One region of the Cytobacillus sp. SAFR-174 genome, then DNA from elsewhere that is predicted to be linked to it. Evidence: riboswitches for the same ligand, from Rfam matches in the RefSeq annotation. Region 1 holds a riboswitch; each other region holds the start of a gene.
The links. Region 1 has a riboswitch for S-adenosylmethionine ahead of ACTHRG_RS15855 (homoserine dehydrogenase). Riboswitches for the same ligand answer to the same signal wherever they lie in the genome.
Positions count from the first base shown of each region.

Region 1 (7,586 bases):
TGATAGATGCCAAGTACGATCCGCGTAAATTTAATATTTATCCTTTCCACTTCTCAGACGGTGATAACCTGACCTCTGATAATGCCCGCTGTGTCAAGCTGGTGGAAGACCTGATGAAGGTGTCCAATATGTTTGGATACGGTGAGGTCAACCAGTACAACCGCCACTCGACTCTGATGTCCGCCTATAAAAATATCAAAAATGATGATTTCCGATATTATATTCTTAAGCAAAAAGCAGATGTATTCCATGCGATGAAAAGCTTTTTCAAACAGGAAGAGGATAAGAAGAAATATGCCTAAAGAGAGGGAAACCTCTCTTTTTATTTCAGCAAAAAGCCCCCATTTTCAGGGGGCTGATGCTATTTAAGCCTGTCTTTTGTAAGCAATTCTTGCCGATTTACTTCACTGGTTTTCATCTCTGCTGAAGTATGTGAATGCTGAACACGACTGGGATTCTCGCTGACACAGCATGGATCAGCGGATTTATCTGCCAGTGTTTTGATATCCGATTCATGGACAACCTCCCGGGCTGAAGCACTCTCCATATATCCTTCAGAGTTTTCGGCAGTGATTCTCTGATTGTCCTGCGTGGAGTTTGGATATTTCCCATAATAGTCAGCGATTAAGACATATTTTCCGTCAAAAACCATGCTTGCGTATCGATCCAGGTCATGTTCATCAAATCGTGTACCATCTTTTTTATCGGGATCAATCCCTGAACTTGTGGCCGGATCTTCCCCCATGAATAGAGCTTTAACAGAATCAAGAAAACGCTGATTGCCCAGCTCCTGGGAACCGACTATCCGCAAGTTCACTCCGTAATTGTCTGCAAAGCTTTCAAGATTTGCGCCATCCTTTGAGACGATCACAAGATTTTCCTTCTGATATCCATTTGACCCTGCACCTTCAATGGCTTCTTTAAGCTCTTGCTGAGTATCGAATCCGCCTATTAATATATTCTTCTGCATATTTTTCACTCCCAGTGTAGTATGATATTTTTTTATTTCCCTGAATTGCTGGCGGAGAAACGTTCTTTTGCTTTTGAAGGGCTGGATGCAATAGCGTTTAGTCCTGAATCATTATATGGCACAAGCCGTATAAATTAATAAAACACAAAGAATACAGTATGATAAAGGTATAATAACTGAATTGAATTGCTGCTGGAGGTGGGCAGATATGGAGATTGAGAAACTGGCTAAAAGGTTAGGGAACAGAACCCCAATTATTTTGGGAAGTGAGCGATTTTCCAAGTTCGCTATTTTGCTTCCGCTGGTTGAAATCAATAATGAGGTACATGTCCTATTTGAAGTGCGTTCACTTAAAATGAGAAGGCAGCCTGGGGAGGTATGTTTCCCCGGCGGAAGGATAGATCCGGAAGATAGGGATGAAGAGCATACGGCCGTCCGTGAAACCTCTGAGGAACTCGGTGTGGGCGAAGACAGCATCACAAATGTTTCCCCGCTGGATTACATGATCTCCTTCGGTCAAATTATTTACCCTTATGCAGGCATTATCCAAAACCCGGACAAGATTGTCCCGAACCCTGATGAAGTAGAAGAGGTTTTTACCGTCCCCCTTTCATTTCTGAAAAAAGTAAAGCCTGAAACATATCACGTAAATTTTAAAGTAGAGCCTGAAGAAAATTTTCCTTTTGATTTAATTGCCGGAGGTGAAAATTACAATTGGCAGACAAGGAGAGCGGAAGAGGTATTTTACTATTTCCAGGACAAGGTCATCTGGGGGCTGACTGCCAGAATCCTTAAACATTTTCTTGAGATCATAACAGAAGATTTCAATGAAAGTGAAAGCGTCTGAAGAAAATAATTTTCAAAAAGGTTGACGCAGTCCTGATAAATGTTTATGATTCATATAAATTGAATACTTAGAAACTTCTTATCAAGAGAGGCGGAGGGACTGACCCTATGATGCCTCGGCAACCAGCATTCATGCACGGTGCCAAATTCAGAGGAATACATTTTCCGAAGATAAGAAGGCGGAATGAACGGAATATTAATTCAAACCCCTTCTTGTCTGTAATGGACGGAAGGGGTTTTTTGTTTTTTACGGCAGGCACAATAAATTTTATCCAGGGGGAATAAATAATGTCAGCAATAACGATCGGGCTATTGGGGTTTGGAACTGTTGGAAAAGGAGTGTATGAAACAATCAGAAAGCATCAGGGAAGGCTACAGGCGATACTCGGGAAAGAAGTGAAGGTTTCCGCTATCCTGGTCAAAAATGTAAATAAACATTCTTTGCCTGATGATGAGGTGCTTTTAACAGATGACTTTCAGGATATTATTGAGCTTCCAAAGCTTGATGTCGTAATTGATGCCATTGTTGGCAGGGAGCCGGGCTATACGTATCTGCGCCAGGCCATATCGAGAGGATGCCATGTCATTACAGCGAATAAAGAGATGTTTGCATTTCATGGAAGTGAGCTTGCGAGGCTGGCAAAAGAAAAGAATGTATCACTGGGATATGAAGCAACAGTCGGCGGCGGTATCCCCATCATTCAGACCATCAGGCAGCTGCTGAATGCCAACAGGATCGAACGGATTGAAGGAATTTTAAATGGCACATCCAATTTCATTTTGACAAGTATGCGCGAAGAGAACTTATCATTTGAAGAAGCATTGAAAATCGCTCAGGAAAAAGGCTATGCAGAAGCCGATCCTAAAAATGATATCGAAGGATATGACGCCTTTTACAAAGCAGTTGTTCTGAGCGAGCTTGTATTCGGGAAAGCGCCTGCACAGGAATACTCTGTAAGAGAAGGCATTACTGATATTACGATTGAGCAAATCCGATTGGCTGATTCGCTGGGGTTGAAATTCAAGCATGCAGCATCGATTCATAGGGAAAAAGATTCTGTCCGCTGTACAGTAAAGCCGGTCCTGACAGGTGAATCGCATCCTCTATACAGAGTAGAAGGCGTGCAGAATGCCGTTTCAATCGATGCGGATATTGTCGGGAATATCAGTCTGCAGGGACCTGGAGCAGGCATGTTCCCGACAGCGAGTGCGATTATTGAAGATTTAATTCATGTGGGCAAAGCCGATTTCCCTTCAGCATATGAGGAAGCTGCATTGGAAGAGAAGGTCCCTGAACAGCAGCTCTGGGTTATATTGGGTGATGTTGAAGGATATGAATTCCTTGAGGGAGTTGAAATCGTCAGCAAAGTGTCAGAGCAGGCCCTGATCGTTAAGGGAGCTGCAGAGGCTGTGTCATTATTAGACAAATCCGATTTGAAGGCTTATCAAGTGCTTGGAGATTATGCAGTCACGGCAGGGAAGTATAAGCAGGTACAGACGGTCTGAAAAACAGAAGGGGCAAGCCTTTGAGCTGCCCCTCCTGAAGTATGTTTAGAGATGGTGGATACTAAGCCTGCTGTTTATTAAATAAAGGATTATTTAATCCGGAATACAGGTCTTTAACATGAACTGTTACTATCTTAGCGCCAATCTGGACATGGACCATATTATCAAAAACAGCTGTTACCAGGCCGTTTAATGAAACATTCGCACCAATATTGAGATCTTTGCCGGGAGATTTAACATTTTTCTTGTTTGCCATCGTAACACCATCCCATTCCAATTTATTGAAACTTATACATAGAATATTGCCTTTTTATAGTAAAATAAACGCTTTAATAAAAAAAGTCCAGTAAAATAGCTTGTTTTTTTATCGACAAATTGCAATGAAATTAGACACTTATCTAAAAACAGCTGATGGCACATCGAACTGCCTCCATAGGAAGAGGATGAAAAGAATGGAAAGTCCCCATGCGGCAGCTGGCCGCTTGTGGTGCACCCAAAGGATGGTAAACATAACAGTATTGAAAAGAATCGACCATTTTAAACTCCAGCCATTATCGTACTTTATCAGATTAAATTTGATATCAACCACCTCATTTACCGTATAGAGAAGGACCCAGCCTGAGATATAAAGCAGTTTCTTAATAAATTTTCCTCCAGGGAATCTGTATAGATAGATCAAAATAGTTGCCGGATACTTTACAGCCATAATGGAAAAACTGACATGGGTATTTGTAAGATTCACCTTCTCATCGACCCCCTGTGGATCATATGTCCACATCGGATAAAAGTCTGAGAGCAGATATAAATATAAAAAGTCCCCTAATATGTAAAAAAGGATGGTGGGATAATACATTTTCCAATTTCTCCAGTCACCCCACTTCCATAGAGCGAAAATCCACAAAAAAGCATATAGAGCATTCATTCCATTCACCTCTTCCCAGAGCGCACAGTTATTCCTATCCTATCCAATTTAAGAAAAAATAAAAAAACTAAGCAGGTTAAGGCAGATAAATAACCGGAAAACCCAATCAGAAGGGGGCTTTCCGGTCGTTTTTAATATAGCTGTTATTTTCTGTTCCGTGATACATAAGGACTATCGGACATCCAGAATCTCCAGAGATAATCCCGTGCTTCACCGGAATTATCAATGCCTATTCGTGTTCCCCGTTTGATTTCCCCGGGAGGGATTCCTTTAGCAATCATTAGAGGAGGGCTGGTAAAATGGCGGCCATAATCATCTATTGTTATATCGAGAGCTTTAGTTAATTTACCTGGCCCATTAGTGAGGTTTTTAAGATCTTCCATCTTACGTCTTTTCTTCATTAACTCAATTCCGTCGACAGGTTCAATCCCTCTGATCAATACAGCTTCCGGCTTTTCCTTTTGACCGCTCACAACATTAACGAGGCAATGGGTATGCATCACATAAGTGTAGACAAAACCTGGTTCATTAAACATGATTTCGGTCCTTTTTGTTCTCCTGTTCCCAAAGCTGTGTGCTGCTCTATCCTCCGGGCCCATATAAGCTTCCGTCTCGACAATATAGCCTGAGGCAATTCCTTCTTCAGTTTCTTTGATCAATAAGCAGCCCAGAAGAGCTTCAGCCAGCAGAAGCGTCGGCTGCCGGTAAAAGCTGTCTGGAAGAGGAGCATATTGTGTTATCTCTTTCATAGTCAATCTCTCCAATAAGTATTTTATGAGGTTCGGTCTTATGTTTTTACCCTGTGCTATTTTTTCATAACCATACCTGCAGTATAATAGCAAAAGGATTACAAGACAGGATGTGTGCATTAATGAATAAAAATATCGGTTTTATCGGAAGCGGAAAAATGGCTCAGGCGATAATCGGGGGTATATTAAAATCTGATCTGGTGAATGCAAGGCAGATTATTGCTTCAGCGAAAACGGAGAAAACGCTTGTTGACATTAAAAATAGGTGGGATATACAAACACGCTTTTCTAATAGTGAGGCAGCGGAGGAAGCTGATATACTGTTTCTGGCTATTAAGCCTGATGCTCATGCTGCAGTTATTGACGAAATTAAAGATTGCATCCAATCACATGCCATTATCATAACGATTGCGGCCGGCATAAGTCTTTCTTTTCTGGAAAAGTCATTTGGCAGAAAGATTAAAGCAGTCCGTTCCATGCCTAATACTCCTTCTTTGGTGGGTGAAGGCATGAGCGTTCTTTCAGCGAATGAATCACTATCTCCTGAGGAGATGGAAGATGTAATCAAAATATTTTCATGTATTGGCAGAGCAGCGGTTATGGAAGAAAAGATGATGGACGCAATTCCCGCTATCAGCGGTTCTTCGCCCGCTTATGCCTATATGTTCATTGAAGCATTGGCAGATGGCGGTGTAAAAGCCGGACTGCCCCGTAATCAATCTTATGAGCTCGCAGCACAGGCTATTTTGGGGGCAGCCAGGATGGTGCTGGAAACAGGCAGACACCCTGCGGAATTGAAGGATGAGGTTTGTACTCCGGGAGGTGCAACAATAGAAGCCGTTGCAGAACTGGAGAGAAAAGGGTTCCGTTCAGCGGTCATGAGTGCGATGGAACAATGCTTTGAAAAGACAAAGGCACTTTCCCGGAAAAATAATTAGACAAGAATTATTTTTCCAGACCCGGCACTTTTATAATGCCGGGTTCTTCAATGGTTTTAGGCACAAAAATAAAGAAAAACAAGAACATTCGGCAGCGAAATGGAATATATAATAAGAAAATTTAAATTTTAATTCCGACTTGACTCATAGGAATACATGTATTATAGTAAGTCATTATAATAACATCTTTTGGGGAGGATTCAGTCCGATGAGTACAGGACTTTTAATTTTAAATATTATTGTAATGCTTCTGCTTTTAGGCGCATTGTTCTTTATGCAGAAAAAGCATATCTCATTCTCAAAGCGTGTGTTTACAGCGCTTGGTTTAGGGATCCTGTTTGGCTTTGCACTTCAGCTGATATATGGACCTGGTGCTGAGGTTATTGCCAAATCTGCAGACTGGTTTAATTTAGTTGGCGGAGGTTATGTGAAGTTCCTGCAAATGATCGTCATGCCTCTTGTCTTCATTTCAATTTTAGGGGCTTTTACTAAGCTTAAATTAACAAATAATATTGGGAAAATCAGTGTGCTAATCCTTGGACTGCTTGTAGGTACCACTGCAGTTGCTGCTGCTGTCGGAATTGCAACAGCTGTCGGTTTTGACCTGGAGGCTGTCCAAATCAGCGGAGGCGACGCTGAGACTGCCCGCGGGCAGCAGCTTGAAGAAACATATCAGGGCATTGAAGGAAGAACGTTCCCGCAGCAAATGCTTGATTTGCTTCCGGCCAACCCATTCCTTGATTTTACAGGGGCAAGACCAACATCAACGATTTCAGTCGTTATCTTTGCAGCCTTTTTAGGGATTGCTTATCTTGGTGTGAGAAGGAAATCACCAGAGCAGGCTGAACTCTTTGCGAAAATTGTGGATGCATTCTATGCAATCATCATGCGAGTTGTAACATTAATATTACGCTTAACACCATATGGAGTTTTGGCAATTATGACGAAAACAGTCGCGATGAGTGACTTTGACTCCATCTTGAATTTAGGTAAGTTTGTTATTGCTTCTTATGTCGCACTTGCCATTATGTTCCTGATTCACCTGCTGCTTTTAACATTAAGCGGATTAAATCCAATCACTTATTTGAAAAAAGCATTTCCGGTATTGACCTTTGCTTTTACGTCAAGAACAAGTGCCGGTGCGTTGCCTTTGAATATTAAAACGCAAAAGTCACTCGGTGTTCCAGAAGGAATTGCCAACTTTGCAGGATCATTCGGCCTTTCCATTGGCCAAAATGGATGTGCGGGTATCTATCCGGCCATGCTGGCTGTAATGATTGCTCCGACTGTGGGCATTAACCCGCTGTCACCGGGATTTATCTTTACTCTCATTCTTATTGTAGCGATCAGCTCCTTTGGTGTGGCAGGGGTCGGAGGCGGTGCGACATTCGCAGCGATCCTGGTATTATCTGCCCTTGACCTGCCTATTGCACTGGCTGGCTTGCTGATCTCCATTGAACCGCTAATCGATATGGGACGCACAGCCCTTAATGTCAGCGGATCCATGACCTCCGGTATCCTGACGAGCAGAGTCACAGGTGAAATGGATGGAAACCTTTATAACGATATGAATGAAAAAATAGAAGCAGAAGCATAAGAAAAATCGACAGGTGCCTGGCACCTGTCGATTTTTTTCATTTGACCGTCTTTTTTAT
Region 1 is NZ_JBQCMZ010000015.1:86,336-93,921, reverse strand. It holds gene yhbH (sporulation protein YhbH) at 1-302, shown strand, start outside; gene ACTHRG_RS15865 (general stress protein) at 362-970, opposite strand; gene ACTHRG_RS15860 (NUDIX hydrolase) at 1,179-1,817, shown strand; SAM riboswitch class I at 1,893-1,994, shown strand; gene ACTHRG_RS15855 (homoserine dehydrogenase) at 2,105-3,322, shown strand; gene ACTHRG_RS15850 (hypothetical protein) at 3,384-3,578, opposite strand; gene ACTHRG_RS15845 (CBO0543 family protein) at 3,717-4,244, opposite strand; gene ACTHRG_RS15840 (DNA-3-methyladenine glycosylase) at 4,388-4,993, opposite strand; gene proC (pyrroline-5-carboxylate reductase) at 5,116-5,931, shown strand; gene ACTHRG_RS15830 (L-cystine transporter) at 6,140-7,528, shown strand; gene ACTHRG_RS15825 (YitT family protein) at 7,566-7,586, opposite strand, start outside.

Region 2 (7,586 bases), on a different contig from region 1:
GGCTTCAGCCGCTATAAAATTCTTCTCAGGTTTTCCAAAGGCGATATCCATTTGTAAACAGGCAACCTTTAATTTCATTTAACTCCCCCGCAATCATCTTTTCCTTATGTTATGATTAGTCCGATAGATATAAATTTTCTAAATTTTACTTTACAACTTATCATTTACGTTATATCATTTGTGACTATATTTTCAATCATTTTTTTAAAAGCAGGTGAACAATTTGATTAATTATCCGCAATCAGAACTATTAAAAAGTCTGCCAAAACAGTTTTTTGCCTCTTTGACAGCTAAGGTGGGGAAAAAGCTTGAACAGGGTCATGATGTCATCAACCTGGGACAGGGAAATCCTGATCTGCCTACCCCGGAGCATATTGTCAAGCGTCTTCATAGTGCAGCCGAAAACCCTCAAAACCATAAGTATTCTCCTTTTCAGGGTTACCCGTATTTAAAAAAGGCAGCAGCTGACTTTTATAAAAGGGAATATGATGTGGATTTGGACCCAGATACTGAAATAGCGATCCTTTTTGGAGGCAAAGCAGGGCTTGTTGAAATTCCTCAATGCCTTTTAAATCCCGGGGACAGCGTATTGGTTCCGGACCCGGGATATCCTGATTATTGGTCAGGAGTTGCGCTTGCTAAAGCAAAAATGGTAACAATGCCTCTGAGAGAGGAAAATAACTTCTTGCCTGTTTACAGTGAATTTCCAGCTGAGAAGCTTGATTCAGCCAAATTAATGTTTCTTAATTATCCAAATAATCCTACTGGAGCAGTGGCAAACATTGATTTTTTTCAGGAAACAGTCGAATTGAGCCGAAAGCATGGTATTTGCACCGTTCATGACTTTGCATATGGCGGAATTGGATTTGATGGAAAAAAACCAGTAAGTTTTCTTCAGGCAGATGGGGCAAAAGAGGTCGGAATTGAAATTTATACTCTTTCAAAGACCTTTAATATGGCTGGCTGGAGAGTAGGGTTTGCGGCTGGAAATGCAAGCGTTATTGCAGCACTGAACCTGATGCAGGATCATCTTTACGTCAGCTTGTTTGGAGCTGTTCAGGAAGCTGCGGCATCTGCTCTGTCAGGCTCACAGGATTGTGTAAAAGAGTTGAATTCAATCTACGAATCCAGACGAAATGCATTTATTTCCGGTCTCAGGGAAATCGGGTGGGATGTACAAGCGCCTCAAGGCTCCTTTTTTGCATGGCTTAAGGTCCCGGAATCATATACATCTGAAGAGTTTTCTGAGTATCTCCTGGAAAAAGCGCATATTGCAGTTGCACCAGGCAATGGGTTCGGCCAATTTGGAGAAGGATTTGTGAGAGCCGGTTTGCTGACATCTGAAGAAAGACTTAAAGAAGCGGTAAGGCGAATACAAAAATTAGATCTATTTTAATTTTTTCAAAAATTAAATTGACAAAAGTATTAAGCACTGTCATAATTCTAATTAAATTTCTAAATTAACTGAATAATAGATTTCGTTTTCTTATCAAGAGCAGGCGGAGGGACTAGCCCTATGAAGCCCGGCAACCGACTTAAACTTAAGCACGGTGCTAAATCTTGCAGCTTATAGCTGAAAGATAAGAAGATGTTAGATTGCTATGCTAACCTCTTCTTATTTGAAGAGGTTTTTTATTTTTCTCATTCTTTGATATTGAAAGGAAGAAGATTCATGAGCGAAATTATTGCAGCGTACCTAATACATGATGAAAAACATAATCCGGAGAAAAAAGCGGAGGAGATTGCTTTAGGTTTAACAGTTGGATCATGGACCCATCTGCCGGAGCTTGAAAAGCAGCAGCTAAAGAAGCATAAAGGCAGGGTCGTTTCTGTTGAAACCTTTACAAAAGATGCAGAAAGTAAGGAAACAGCAGCAATTATCAAGATTGCCTATCCTGCTGTAAATTTTAGTCCGGATTTACCGGCAATATTAACAACAGTCTTTGGGAAACTGTCACTGGACGGAAAGATTAAACTTTTGGATTTGCAGTTTTCCAATGAATTGAAAAATTTTTTCCCCGGACCTCGCTTTGGGATTGAAGGGCTGAGGGAAAAATTGAATGTATATGACAGGCCTCTTCTGATGAGCATCTTCAAAGGAGTGCTCGGCAAAGATATGGATTTTTTGACTTCTCAGCTGCGGGAACAGGCCATGGGCGGCATAGACCTTGTAAAAGACGATGAAATACTATTTGAAAACAGCCTTACACCGTTAGAAGCGCGGATAAAGGAAGGAAAAAAGGTGTTGAGACAGGTTTATGAAGAAACGGGCCATCGGACCTTATATGCCGTAAATTTAACAGGCAGGTCGTTTGAATTAAGAGATAAGGCAAGAAAGGCATCCAGTCTTGGAGCTGATCTTCTTCTTTTCAATGTATTCTCTTATGGGCTCGATGTATTGCAGTCTTTGAGGGAAGATGATGAGATTGAACTGTCTATCATGGCACATCCTGCAGTCAGCGGAGCCCTTTCAGCTTCAAGTGTTTATGGGATCTCCTATCCTTTGCTTTTAGGTAAACTGCTCAGGTATGCAGGGGCAGACTTGTCTCTTTTCCCTTCACCTTATGGGTCAGTAGCCCTTGAGAAAACCCAGGCATTATCAATTGCGGATAGCCTGACTGTGAATGATTTTTGCAAAAGAACTTTTCCGGTACCCTCAGCCGGCATCCATCCGGGTTTAGTGCCATTGCTATTCGAAGACTTCGGAATAGACAGTGTCATCAATGCCGGAGGCGGCGTACACGGGCACCCTGATGGGGCAAGAGGAGGCGGTTTGGCATTCCGCCAGGCGATTGATTTAACTTTAAAGGGAGCCTCTTTAGCCGATGCTCCATCAGACTTCCCAGAATTAAAAAGAGCGATTGATTTATGGGGATACAAAAAGGCGGCTTTAAAGAATGGCTAAAATAGCGGTATTTTGCGACTTTGATGGAACTATTACCGAAAAAGATAACATCATCAATATTATGAAACATTTTGCTCCTTCTGGGTGGGAGGGGATAAAAAATCAAGTCCTGCAGCAGGAAGTTTCTATTAAAGAGGGAGTAGGAAAGATGTTTTCCCTTCTCCCAAGCAAACTGAAAAGTGATCTTACTGATTTCATTTTAAAAAATGCAAAGATAAGAGAGGGTTTTCAGCCGTTTGTCGATTATCTGGCAGAAAAAGATATACCGCTTTATATAGTAAGCGGAGGAATAGACTTTTTTGTAGCTCCCGTTTTGGATAAGTATGGACCCTTTGAAGCAGTGTTCTGCAATGGTTCAGATTTTAGCGGAGACACAATAAAAATCTTATGGCCCCATAGCTGTGATGAAAAATGCGAAAATGATTGCGGCTGCTGCAAGCCTTCCATTATGCGGAAATTAGAGGATGAGGACACATTTAAAGTGGTAATCGGAGATTCAGTAACTGACCTTGAGGCTGCAAAACAGGCGGACTTTGTCATAGCAAGAGACTTGCTGCTTGAGAAAAGCAAGGAAATGAACCTTAAACATAATGCTTTTGAAACATTCTATGATTGCATTGAGGTCTTAAAAAATTTAAATGAGGTGAGAGTATGAGCAGACTTGAGGAAAAATGGAATGAGCTTGCAGATATTAAAGCCGAGCTCGCGGAAAGGGACTGGTTTATGGGAACGAGCGGAAATCTGGCCATTAAGGTCAGCTCAAGCCCGCTTCAATTCCTCGTAACTGCAAGCGGTAAGGATAAGCGGAAACGGACTGCAGAAGACTTTCTACTGGTGGATGAATTTGGCCGGCCGGTGGGCGAAACCCATTTAAAGCCATCCGCTGAAACACTTCTGCATACGGAAATATACAGAAGAACAAAAGCTGGATGCAGTCTCCATGTACATACAATTGATAATAACGTCATCTCAGAAATTTATGGCGACCAGGAGGCAGTAACCTTTAAAGGACAAGAGCTCATTAAAGCATTTGATAAATGGGAAGAGGATGCTGTCCTCAGGATTCCGATTATTCCTAATTATGCGCATATTCCTGCGCTGGCAAAGTGTTTTGCTTCCCATGTACATGAAGACTCAGGTGCAATTTTAATTAGAAACCACGGAATTACAGTATGGGGCAAAACCTCTTTTGAGGCTAAAAAGATCCTGGAGGCTTCAGAATTCCTGTTCCGATATCAGCTAAAGCTTCTGGAACATAGAGCCAAACAGTTATCCAAAGTAGTGTAGTCCAAAAGCTCAAAATAATGCAGAAAAAAATTTAAATAGAGAGGATAGATCAGTTTGGCATATATCGTATTTCAAAATTCAAAAAAAGAAATCAGGAATCAGGAAGAAATTGCTTCTTTTCTGGAAAAACAGGAGGTTATTTATGAGCAATGGGCAATAGATAAATTGCCTGAAAGCCTCCAGGAAAAATATTTGCTTTCCGATGATGAGAAACAAGAAATCCTGGATACGTTTGCTGCAGAAATTAAGGATATTTCAGAAAGAAGAGGATACAGGGCACAGGATGTCATTTCCCTTTCAGAGAATACGCCGAATTTGGAACAGCTTCTTCAAAATTTCCAGCGGGAACACCACCATACAGACGATGAGGTGAGGTTTATTGTCAGCGGCCACGGGGTTTTTATTATACAAGGAAAAGATGGGGAATTCTTTGAGGTATTCCTGAATCCCGGCGATTTAATATCAGTACCTGAAAACATTCGTCATTATTTTACTCTGCAGGATGACAGAAAGGTAGTAGCCATCCGGATCTTTGTATCTGCAGAAGGATGGGTGCCAATTTATGAAGAAAAGGAAGTTCATCAATAATCTGTTGACCCATTGCTCAGGCATTGGGTTTTTTATTTTCCCGCTATAATTAATGGTTTTTTTTTACATCCATTGATCATGCAAATTTTTTATCAAAAACTGTTGGTTTAAGCAGTTTTGATAAGCAGAAGGTGTCGAAAACCAATGGGGCTGATGTGAGATTATTGTCGATTAAAATTAATTGGGAAAAAGATTGTCTAATATTGCGAATCTATTTACATTTATAGAAATTCTTGTAATAATGCATCAAGTAGACACATTTATATCGGATAAAAGGGATAGGATTAGGAGGAAGAAAGTTGCGCAATAAAAGAATACAGCTGCTGATTGAAATCCAGCAAAAAAGGGAAAAAATGATAGAAACGGCAAGGAGAAACGGAATGGCGAGCCAGGAAACGGTTCGCTGCAGCCAGGAACTCGATCAATTGATTTTTGAATATCAATGCTTCATTAAACGGGAGAAGGAACAAAAGAAAAGGATGAGAGTTTCATTCAGGCAAATGATTCTATCATGGAAGAAAGCAGTTGTATAATTAAAATAACTGAGTATATTTATTGAGCGAATATAAAAAGGAAGTCAAAAAGGATCCGTGAAGGGTTCTTTTTTTTTGCAGTCTGCTGCAATTCTAGTAATAAACATATTAATTCATTAAAGAAGTACTATGCCTCTTTAGAGAATCATATATCGTAATACAAAGCTTTTTTTATTACTTAAAGTACTCAATACTCATACAAGCTTTAAGTTAAGAGGAGGGAAAGTAAAAAATGCACATAGTTGTGTGTGTCAAGCAAGTGCCTGATACAAAAATCATTAAAATCAATCCCAAAACCAATACCCTTGACCGGCGCAGTGCTCCTGCCATTTTGAACCCTTATGATGCTCATGCAGTGCAGGAGGCTGTGAAAATTACAAAGGCCCTGGGAAAAGGCACCATATCAGTCTTATCCATGGGACCTCCACAGGCCGTGGCAGTTATTAAGAAAAGTATCGAAATTGGGGCGGACCGCGGATTTTTAATTTCCGACCGTGCATTTGCCGGTGCAGACACACTGGCAACAAGCTATGCTCTGTCTAAAGCTTTAGAACGTATTTCAAAAGATATGCCTGTGGATTTAATTCTATGCGGAAAGCATGCCATTGATGGAGATACCGGCCAGGTTGGACCAGGTATAGCAAGGCGTCTGGATATTCCGCCTGTCACCAATGTGATCGAAGTAGCTGAAGTTAATGAAAGTGAAAAAACGATTCTGATCAAAAGGAAAATCACGAACGGATATGAATTAATTCAAGCTCAAATCCCTTGCCTGCTGACCGTTGAAAAAGAGATTAATAGCATAGAATATTCCCCTATGCCTAATATGATAAAAGCTGCCAGATATGAACCGGTAATCTGGTCTGTTAATGATCTTGAAAATGTGGATCGGACACAGCTGGGGTTGAAGGGATCTCCTACGATAGTGGGTAAAATGTTTACCCCTCCAAAGCCGGAAGGCGGAAAAAGGCTGGAAGGGAATGCAGACGAACAGATTCAGCAGCTGATGGAGCTTCTTAATGATAAAAAAGAGCTTTTGCAGCCAAACAGTAATAAATAGGGGGGATTTACATGATGGATGAGTACCGGGGAGTATGGGTATTCATAGAACAAAATGATGGGAAAATTGAGGGGGTTTCCCTTGAATTGCTCGGTGCCGGCAGAAAGCTGGCTGATAAACTTGAGGTGCCTCTTTCCGGTGTGCTGCTTGGGTATGAAATTAAGTCTTTAAGCCGTGAGGTCATCGTCTATGGTGCTGATCAAGTTTATGTAATTGACCACGAAGTAATGAAGGATTACCGGACTGAATCTTATATGAAGGCAGTTATCAATCTTGCCGAAAAATATAAACCTGAAATTTTTCTCTATGGGGCTACCTCCAATGGTAAAGATTTAGCCAGCGCAGTTGCCACAGATCTCAGTACTGGATTGACAGCGGATACAACCATGCTGGATGTCGAAGTGGAAAAGAGGCTGCTTGAAGCAAGCCGCCCGGCTTTTGGCGGAAATATAATGGCAACCATCCTTTGCAAAAAACACCGGCCTCAGATGGCTACTGTCCGCCCTAAAGTTATGAAAGCAATGGAGCCGGATCCTGATAGGCATGGTGAGGTTATAGAAGAACCGATTACCTTAAAAGAAGATGACATGCGCACAAAGGTGATAAAAATTGTGAAAGATGTCACAAAAAAAGTGAACTTAGCTGAAGCCCATGTTGTCGTTGCAGGCGGAAAAGGAATGGGTGATTTTCAAAACTTCCAGCTGATCCATGAGCTGGCTGACACCATTGGAGCGACCGTAGGGGGGACAAGGGATGTAGTGGAGGCAGGATGGCTTCCGCATGAACAGCAGGTGGGGCAGACAGGAGAAACCATTACACCAAAGATCTATTTTGCTATTGGGATTTCAGGGGCAATTCAGCATGTTGTGGGCATGAAAAATTCAGAGTTTATTATTGCGATTAACAAGGATCCACAAGCCCCTATATTCGATGTAGCAACCTGCGGTATCGTAGGTGATGCACTTGAAATTGTTCCGAAGCTGATTAAAGAGTTCAAGGAAGCAAGAGAAAGAGGGGGTGAAATGAGCTATGTCTGAAAAGTTTGATGTCATTGTGGTTGGTGCAGGGCCTGCAGGAACTTCCTGTGCTTACACCTGTGCTAAAAACGGCCTAAAAGTCCTGCAAATTGAAAGAGGAGAATATCCAGGCAGCAAAAATGTAATGGGCGGAGTGTTATACCGTAAGCAAATGGAGGAAATCATTCCGGAGTTTT
Region 2 is NZ_JBQCMZ010000001.1:60,585-68,170, forward strand. It holds gene ACTHRG_RS00285 (carbon-nitrogen family hydrolase) at 1-78, opposite strand, end outside; gene ACTHRG_RS00290 (pyridoxal phosphate-dependent aminotransferase) at 224-1,396, shown strand; SAM riboswitch class I at 1,484-1,587, shown strand; gene ACTHRG_RS00295 (2,3-diketo-5-methylthiopentyl-1-phosphate enolase) at 1,673-2,905, shown strand; gene ACTHRG_RS00300 (2-hydroxy-3-keto-5-methylthiopentenyl-1-phosphate phosphatase) at 2,898-3,560, shown strand; gene ACTHRG_RS00305 (methylthioribulose 1-phosphate dehydratase) at 3,557-4,192, shown strand; gene ACTHRG_RS00310 (1,2-dihydroxy-3-keto-5-methylthiopentene dioxygenase) at 4,247-4,780, shown strand; gene ACTHRG_RS00315 (aspartyl-phosphate phosphatase Spo0E family protein) at 5,080-5,313, shown strand; gene ACTHRG_RS00320 (electron transfer flavoprotein subunit beta/FixA family protein) at 5,546-6,373, shown strand; gene ACTHRG_RS00325 (electron transfer flavoprotein subunit alpha/FixB family protein) at 6,385-7,410, shown strand; gene ACTHRG_RS00330 (FAD-dependent oxidoreductase) at 7,403-7,586, shown strand, end outside.
Region 2: another riboswitch for S-adenosylmethionine. It lies ahead of ACTHRG_RS00295 (2,3-diketo-5-methylthiopentyl-1-phosphate enolase); the one in region 1 lies ahead of ACTHRG_RS15855 (homoserine dehydrogenase).

Region 3 (7,586 bases), on a different contig from region 1:
TTTCTCCCTCCTTTTTTGAAAAATGACACTTTTCCATCATTATACAATACATGTTTAGATTGACATATAGGATAAATTTCACTCTATGCCAATTGAAAAGAATAATACCTTGTTAGGTACTATGATCACAGGAGCTTTCTTATTTCCTCTCCAAGGATGAATATCCCTTCCTCCAGTTCCTCCAGCGGGGCATAAGCATACGAAATTCGTATATAATGATTCGGTCCGTCACTGTATATGCTGCCTGGATTCATCAGCAGCTTTCTTGAAATAGCCTGCCGATAGAGACTTCGAATTGGAATATTGGACGGTACTTTCAGCCATATAAAAAAACCGCCTTCTGGAGAATTCCATTCTGCTATCCCGGACAAGTGAGCATCTAATGCATCCAGGGCAGTATTACGGCGAATTCTTAACTTCTCACGTACATTTTCCATATGCTTTTGATAGAGGCCGGTGGACAGCCATTTTTCAGCTACCCTTTGTGAAAGTGAACTTGAACCATAGTCAGTCTGCATTTTAAGATCGGCAAGCCGGTCGATAACAGGTTCAGGTGCTGCTACCCAGCCTATTCGAAGTCCGGGACTCAATGTTTTTGACAAGCTTCCCATATAAAGGACCTGGCCATTTTTGTCCATTGCTTTTAATGGTGGCGGAGGCATTTCATCAAGCCATAGCTCACGGTAAATATCGTCTTCCACAATTGGCAGCTGTTCTATTCTGCACACATCAAGCAGTTCCCTCCTTCTTTTTTCTGTCATTAAAATTCCAGTAGGATTATGATAGGAAGGAATCGTGTATAAAATGGATTTCCCTTTTTCGTATTTCTTCAAAGAGATGCTTTTAGTGATAATTCCCTCCTTATCCATTGGCAGCCCCTTTAAATTCATGCCTGAAGACCGGAAAAGCTGTAAAGAATATAGGTAAGAGGGCTTTTCCAGAAATACGGGTGCCCCTCTTTGCACAAGTCCGAGTGAAACAAGCTGCAGTGCCTGCAGCCCTCCCGAAACAATAAGTATGGAGGAAGGAGAAGTGAAGATTCCGGATGTTGCCAAATACTCACTTACTGCCTGTCTTAATGGGAAATACCCCTTTGGTTCCTCATAACCGAGCTCACTCAATTCATCAGCAGCTTCCTTTAGAACTTTCTGCATTGTTTGTACAGGGAAAATTTCTGGGGAAAGCTCTCCTTTGCTGAGCTGTATAAAAGCGGGGTCCATTTCTAAGTCATTAATTTCCTGAACGATTTTTTCGCTGGCCCTGTGTATCCCTGTATCGATATACTCGCTCCAGCTGGCAGACTGCCTTGAAGCGAGCAGAGTCCATGTATTATTAATAACCTTAGTGCCAACCCCCGTTTTCCCCTCTATTAATCCATCTGCTGCAAGTTCTTCCAGAGCAGTGATAATAGTGCTTCGGTTTACTCCAAACTCTTCAGCCAGTTTCCGCTGGCTTGGAATTTTACTTCCGATTGGCCATTCGCCTTTGGAAATCTTTCCTTTAATCGTTTCCATAACTTGCTGATATTTTGGCAATTGTGCTGTATCCATCCATATAACCGCCTTTATAAAAATTGGCTGGCAAAATTCTTTTCTAATTGGTTGAGGACATTGTATCAGTTATTGCTTATCCTGAAAAGCAGCATAGATAATGGCTGGGAAATGCTGATAAGGGGGATGAAGTTGGCAAATAAAAAATTTATGATTATCGCGGCGCATAGTTCTATTATCATTCTCTGGGCATCCGCATTCCCGGGAATCCGGGCTGGGCTGGAATCATACTCCCCGGAACACCTTGCCCTTTTCAGGCTTTTAATTGGCTCCGCTGCACTTGGTGCCCTCGCACTGGTGACGAAGATGCGCCTTCCGGATATAAGGGATCTTCCTGCCATTTTTATGCTGGGATTCCTTGGTTTTACGGTTTATCATACAGCACTGAATATGGGTGAAAAAACAGTAAGCGCCGGGCCGGCAAGCTTGATTGTATCAATGACTCCAATCTTTTCGGCTGCATTGGCTGCTTTATTTTTAAGCGAAAGGTTTGGAAGAGCAAGGTGGACGGGTTCCGCTGTCAGCTTTGCGGGTGCCGCACTAATTTCGCTTGGTACAGGAGGCGGGTTTGAAATCCAAACCGGTATTTTATTCGTCCTCCTTGCTTCCATTTCAGAAAGCATCTATTTCGTATTTCAGACTAAATATTTTAATAAATACGGATTTTTGTCATTTACATCGTATACGGTATGGGCAGGGACTGCTTTTATGCTGGTTTATCTTCCCGGGCTCGGAAATGAGATCTTTCATGCTTCGGCTGAATCCACTTTAAGTGTCCTCTATTTGGGGATTTTTCCGACGGTAATTCCATATATTGCCCTGGCTTTTCTTGCATCCATAGGGGGAGCGTCTGAAGCGGTGAGTTCTCTATATCTGACTCCAGTAATGGCGTTTGTCATTGCGTGGGTTTGGCTGGGGGAGGTGCCGGCTATGTTATCCATTGTGGGTGGGATGATCGCTCTAGCAGGTGTGGTGATTATTCACCGAAAAGATGGCTCTAAAAATTTACAGAAATTTATGAAAATGGATCAAGTGAAAATATTTAAAAAATATGATTGACATCCTTTTCTTTAAGATGGTAAAGTAATAAACATATTAACAACCGCATAATAAAAATCTTCTTATCAAGAGAGGTTGAGGGACTGGCCCTATGACACCTCGGCAGCGGACAAAAGTGTACCGTGCCAAATCCAGCAAGCATTGCTTGAAAGATAAGAAGAGGACCATTGATAAATGCTGCCCTCTTCTTTCTTTAGAAGAGGGTTTTTGTTTTATGTGGAAAAAATACATCAAGATTCTATTCATAAACATATGAATAATTCTTATCGAGAGAAGCAGAGGGACCTGGCCCAATGAAGCTTCGGCAGCAGGCAGAACGCACCGTGCCAAATCCAGCAGGCAAAAAGCCTGAAAGATAAGGAGAGGATTTCAAAAAACCTCTTCTGGCGGAAGGGGTAAATTTCAGGATATAAATCTTAGTTTTCGCATAGGAATAATTGTTTATAAAGCGGTGACAGGTACCTATACCACATCACGAAAGTGGTATAGGTGCCTGTCACCAACAAAGGAGAGATGCTGCATGATAGAGTTTCAGAATTTAAAGAAGGTCTATGAAAGCGGAGGTCAGCAGGTAGCTGCTCTGGATGGAATAGATTTAAAGATTAATAAGGGTGAGATTTTCGGGGTGATCGGCTTCAGTGGTGCGGGAAAGAGTTCTTTGATCCGCTGTGTCAATTGGCTGGAGAAGCCGACTTCAGGAAAGGTCATTGTAAGTGGCCATGATCTGACGGCTTTATCAGTAAAAGAAATTCGCGAAGTGAAAAGAAACATTGGTATGGTCTTTCAGCATTTTAACCTTTTAAACTCCAAAACCGTGTTTGCGAATGTGGCGATGCCGCTTACACTGGCTAAGATCCCTAAGGATGAAATAAAAAAGCGTGTCCATGAACTATTAGATTTTGTAGGGCTTGCCGATAAGGCGAACAGCTATCCTGATCAGCTATCAGGCGGGCAAAAGCAGCGAATCGGGATTGCAAGGGCGCTGGCGACCCAGCCTTCCATTCTATTATGTGATGAAGCAACGTCAGCTCTGGATCCGCAGACCACCAGCTCGATCCTGCAGCTGCTGAAAAAAATAAATAAAGAATACAACATTACCATTCTGATCATTACTCATGAAATGTCTGTTATCAGGGAGATCTGTGATCGTGTCGCTGTTATCGAGGCAGGGAAAATTATTGAAGAAGGAACCGTCTTCAATGTCTTTTCCTCACCAAAAACTCCAACAGCGAAAAACTTTGTCAGCACGGTTATGAATGATCAAATACCTGACTCCATTAAGCAAGTAATTGAAAAACAGCAGGGGCTTCAAAAGGTATTCAGAATCAACTTTGTCGGAAACTCTGCAGGGCAGCCGCTGCTTTCTCAGGTTGCCAAAAAGTTTAATATCGACTTCAACGTCCTGTTTGGAAATATTACTGAACTGCAGGGAACACCATTTGGCAACCTGATTGTCGAATTCCAAGGTCCGGACAGTGAAATCAAACGTGCTATTCAGTATATCAGCCAGGAAAAAGTTTCAATAAAGGAAGTGACATCACGTGCTAGTTAACCAGGAAAAAATCATCGAAGCCTTAATCGAAACGGTCCAAATGGTGGCATTCTCCTTGCTGTTTTCAGCTTTTATCGGACTGCCGCTCGGCATATTGCTTGTTGTGACAAGGAAAGGGCATCTGCTGGAAAACACCGTTGTTTTTAACATCATAAACAGCATTATTAATATTTTCAGATCAGTCCCCTTCATCATTCTAATGGTAGCCATCATCCCAATCACACGGATGATTGTCGGAACATCGATTGGAACTGCTGCAGCCGTAGTGCCGCTCGTCTTTTATGCAGGACCATACATTGCGAGATTAATAGAAAACTCATTGCTTGAGGTTGATCCGGGAGTTATTGAAGCGGCAGAAGCAATGGGAGCGACACCTGGCCAGATCATTTTAAAGTTTCTGATACCGGAAGCACTCAGTTCGCTGGTATTAGGCTTTACCATTGCGACAATCGGTCTGGTCGGAGCTTCAGCCATGGCCGGGGCAGTCGGAGGAGGCGGCCTTGGTGACCTTGCCATTACATACGGCTACCAGCGATTCGATACAACCGTCATGCTGATTACCGTTGCAATTTTAGTGGTCATGGTTCAAGGCCTGCAGTCATTCGGAAATATTTTATCAAAAAAAATCAGAAGAAGATAACTTAGGAGGAAACACATCATGAAAAAACTGTTTTTATCATTCATTATTTTAGCATTGGCTGTGTTCACTGCGGCATGCTCAAGCACAACAGGCGGAGAAGAAACAAAGAAGGTTAAATTGGGTGTCAGCGGATCAGATACACGCATCTGGGACTTTATTGCCGAAAAAGCTGAAAAAGAAGGCATTGACATTGAGGTTGTGACTTTCTCTGACTATGTGCAGCCAAATGTAGCCCTTGCAGAAGGTGATCTTGATGTAAATGCATTCCAGACTGTCGCTTATTTCGACACTTTTATTAAAGAGCATAATATGGATCTTACACCGATTGCGACAACTGTTTTAGCACCAATGGGTCTTTATTCTGAGAAAGTAAAATCTGTAGAAGACATTCCGGAAGGCGGCAAAATCGCCATTCCAAATGATGCTTCTAATGGCGGAAGAGCCCTTCTTTTACTGGAGGAAGCCGGCCTGATCAAATTATCCGAGGACTATGACGGAAATCTGGACTTGAATAAAATCGTTGAAAACAAAAAGAACCTTGAATTTGTAGAAATGGTATCAGCGCAGACGCCGCGTGCACTTCCGGATGTGTCGGCTTCAGTCATCAATAACGGAATTGCCGTAGACGCCGGATTCAACCCAACTAAGGATTCAGTGTTTATTGAAAGCGAAACCGCTACACCTTATGTAAATATCATTGCTGTAAGAACAGAAGACAAGGATAACAAAACGCTTAAGAGAATTGCGGAACTTTACCAGGAAGATGATGTAGCTGATTTCATCACGAAAGAATATGACGGAAGCATGATCCCGACGTTCATTCCATTAAGTGATATTGGCTGGTAATTAATTTATCGCAGTCTAACGGGCAGTAAGACCCCCACACCAAGACTCAGAGGAATCAAAGGAGGATAAGTGGGGGATAAGGAAAATCCCCACTGATTTAAGTTTCACTTTATAAAAGGAGGAACAATGATGACGGCACCTGTAAAAGCACTATCCGAACTGAAAGAAGCAATCAGGAAGAATGTTGATGATAATAAGGAACTTTACCTTTCTGCAAGCCATCAGATCCATGCAAACCCGGAAATAGGGAATGAGGAGTTTTTTGCCTCGCGCTTGCTTTCAGGCATTCTTGAGAAGGAAGGATTTGAAGTGGAGCGGGCAGTGGCCGGGCATGAAACAGCTTTTCTGGCCCGGAAAAAATCCGCTAAACCGGGGTCGTCCATTGCATTCCTTGCAGAATACGATGCTCTTCCAGGACTGGGCCATGGATGCGGCCACAATATTATAGGCACAACAAGTGTGGCGGCAGCCATTGCATTGAGCAAGGTTATTGATGAGACCGGCGGAGAAGCAGTAGTGCTTGGAACCCCGGCAGAAGAAGGCGGGCCAAATGGAAGTGCAAAAGGAAGCTTTGTGAAGCATGGATTGCTTGAAGGCATTGATGCTGCCCTTATGGTTCATCCATCAAACCATACCCGCCTCACCAGTTCATCACTGGCTGTGGATCCGCTTGACTTCGAGTTTATCGGAAAGCCTGCCCATGCAGCAGCTTCACCGGAGGAAGGAATCAATGCTCTGGATGCAGTTATTCAGCTGTTCAACGGAATAAATGCTCTCCGTCAGCAATTGAAGGATGATGTGCGAATCCATGGAATTATTACACATGGCGGGGATGCTCCAAATATTATCCCTGAGTATGCAAAAGCCAGATTTTTCATTCGTGCTTCAACCAGAACAGATTTAAATGAGGTAACACGGAAGGTTAAAGCTGTCGCTGAAGGTGTTGCACTGGCAACAGGAGCAAAGCTGAATGTCATCGCATTTCAAAACGAAGTAGATAACCTGCTGTTAAACAAGACATATGACAAGGTGTTTAAAGAAGTGATTGAAGACTTGGGAGAAACCGTAGTGGAAGGGGACCGGGATGGAATCGGTTCGACGGATGCCGGCAACATCAGCCAGGTGGTGCCAACCATTCACCCTTATATTAAAATTGGTGCGGATAATCTCGTTGCCCATACTGTTCCGTTCCGGGAAGCGGCCGCATCTGCAAAAGGAGACGAAGCGCTGCTTACGGGAGCGAAAGGACTGGCACTCACTGCCTTCCAGCTAGTAACTGACCCGGAACTGCTTAAATCCATTAAACAGGAATTTCTAGAGCGAAAGGCTGCTGAATAAGAACAAAAGCTATCCTTTTGCGGGATAGCTTTTTTTTGTGAGTGTTTTCCTCAAATTGGAGAGTTGTTTCCCCAATTTGATGAGTCTTTTCCTCAAAATAAGTGTTCGTTTCCCGAATTTCCCCACTCTTTTCCCAAAGTTCACATTTCTACTGTTCCTTCATCCGTTCCTGTGCCATCCGGATAAGTTCCTTCACCATGCTGCCGCCAATCTTTCCGCCAACTGTTCCTGCCTGTTTGGATGTAAGCGTGCCATTATAGCCTTGCTTCAAAGGCACACCTGCCTCGCCAGCAATTTCATATTTCACAGCGTCCGGATTTTTTCTGTCAACATGATACCCCTGGTTTGCCATTACCTGATTTTTCAGCTGGTCCAATGCACCTCTTGATTCCGGTACTAGCGGGCGTCTTTTTCTTCTGGCCATGATGCATTCCTCCATAATAAATTCTTTTTCTTATTATGTGAAAGAACGCTTGGAATAACACTGAAAAAACTTGTACATCCTTCGGTGAAAAGCTATTCTAATGGTAGAAACCTTGAATTTTTGTGAAAAACCAAAAGAAGGTGTTTTAAATGGGATTAAAATATCTGTCAGCTCTTC
Region 3 is NZ_JBQCMZ010000005.1:91,055-98,640, forward strand. It holds gene pdxR (MocR-like pyridoxine biosynthesis transcription factor PdxR) at 126-1,550, opposite strand; gene ACTHRG_RS07105 (DMT family transporter) at 1,683-2,609, shown strand; SAM riboswitch class I at 2,669-2,768, shown strand; SAM riboswitch class I at 2,870-2,971, shown strand; gene ACTHRG_RS07110 (methionine ABC transporter ATP-binding protein) at 3,130-4,161, shown strand; gene ACTHRG_RS07115 (methionine ABC transporter permease) at 4,151-4,801, shown strand; gene ACTHRG_RS07120 (MetQ/NlpA family ABC transporter substrate-binding protein) at 4,820-5,647, shown strand; gene ACTHRG_RS07125 (M20 family metallopeptidase) at 5,777-6,985, shown strand; gene ACTHRG_RS07130 (alpha/beta-type small acid-soluble spore protein) at 7,134-7,409, opposite strand; gene ACTHRG_RS07135 (DUF2198 family protein) at 7,559-7,586, shown strand, end outside.
Region 3: another riboswitch for S-adenosylmethionine. It lies ahead of ACTHRG_RS07110 (methionine ABC transporter ATP-binding protein); the one in region 1 lies ahead of ACTHRG_RS15855 (homoserine dehydrogenase).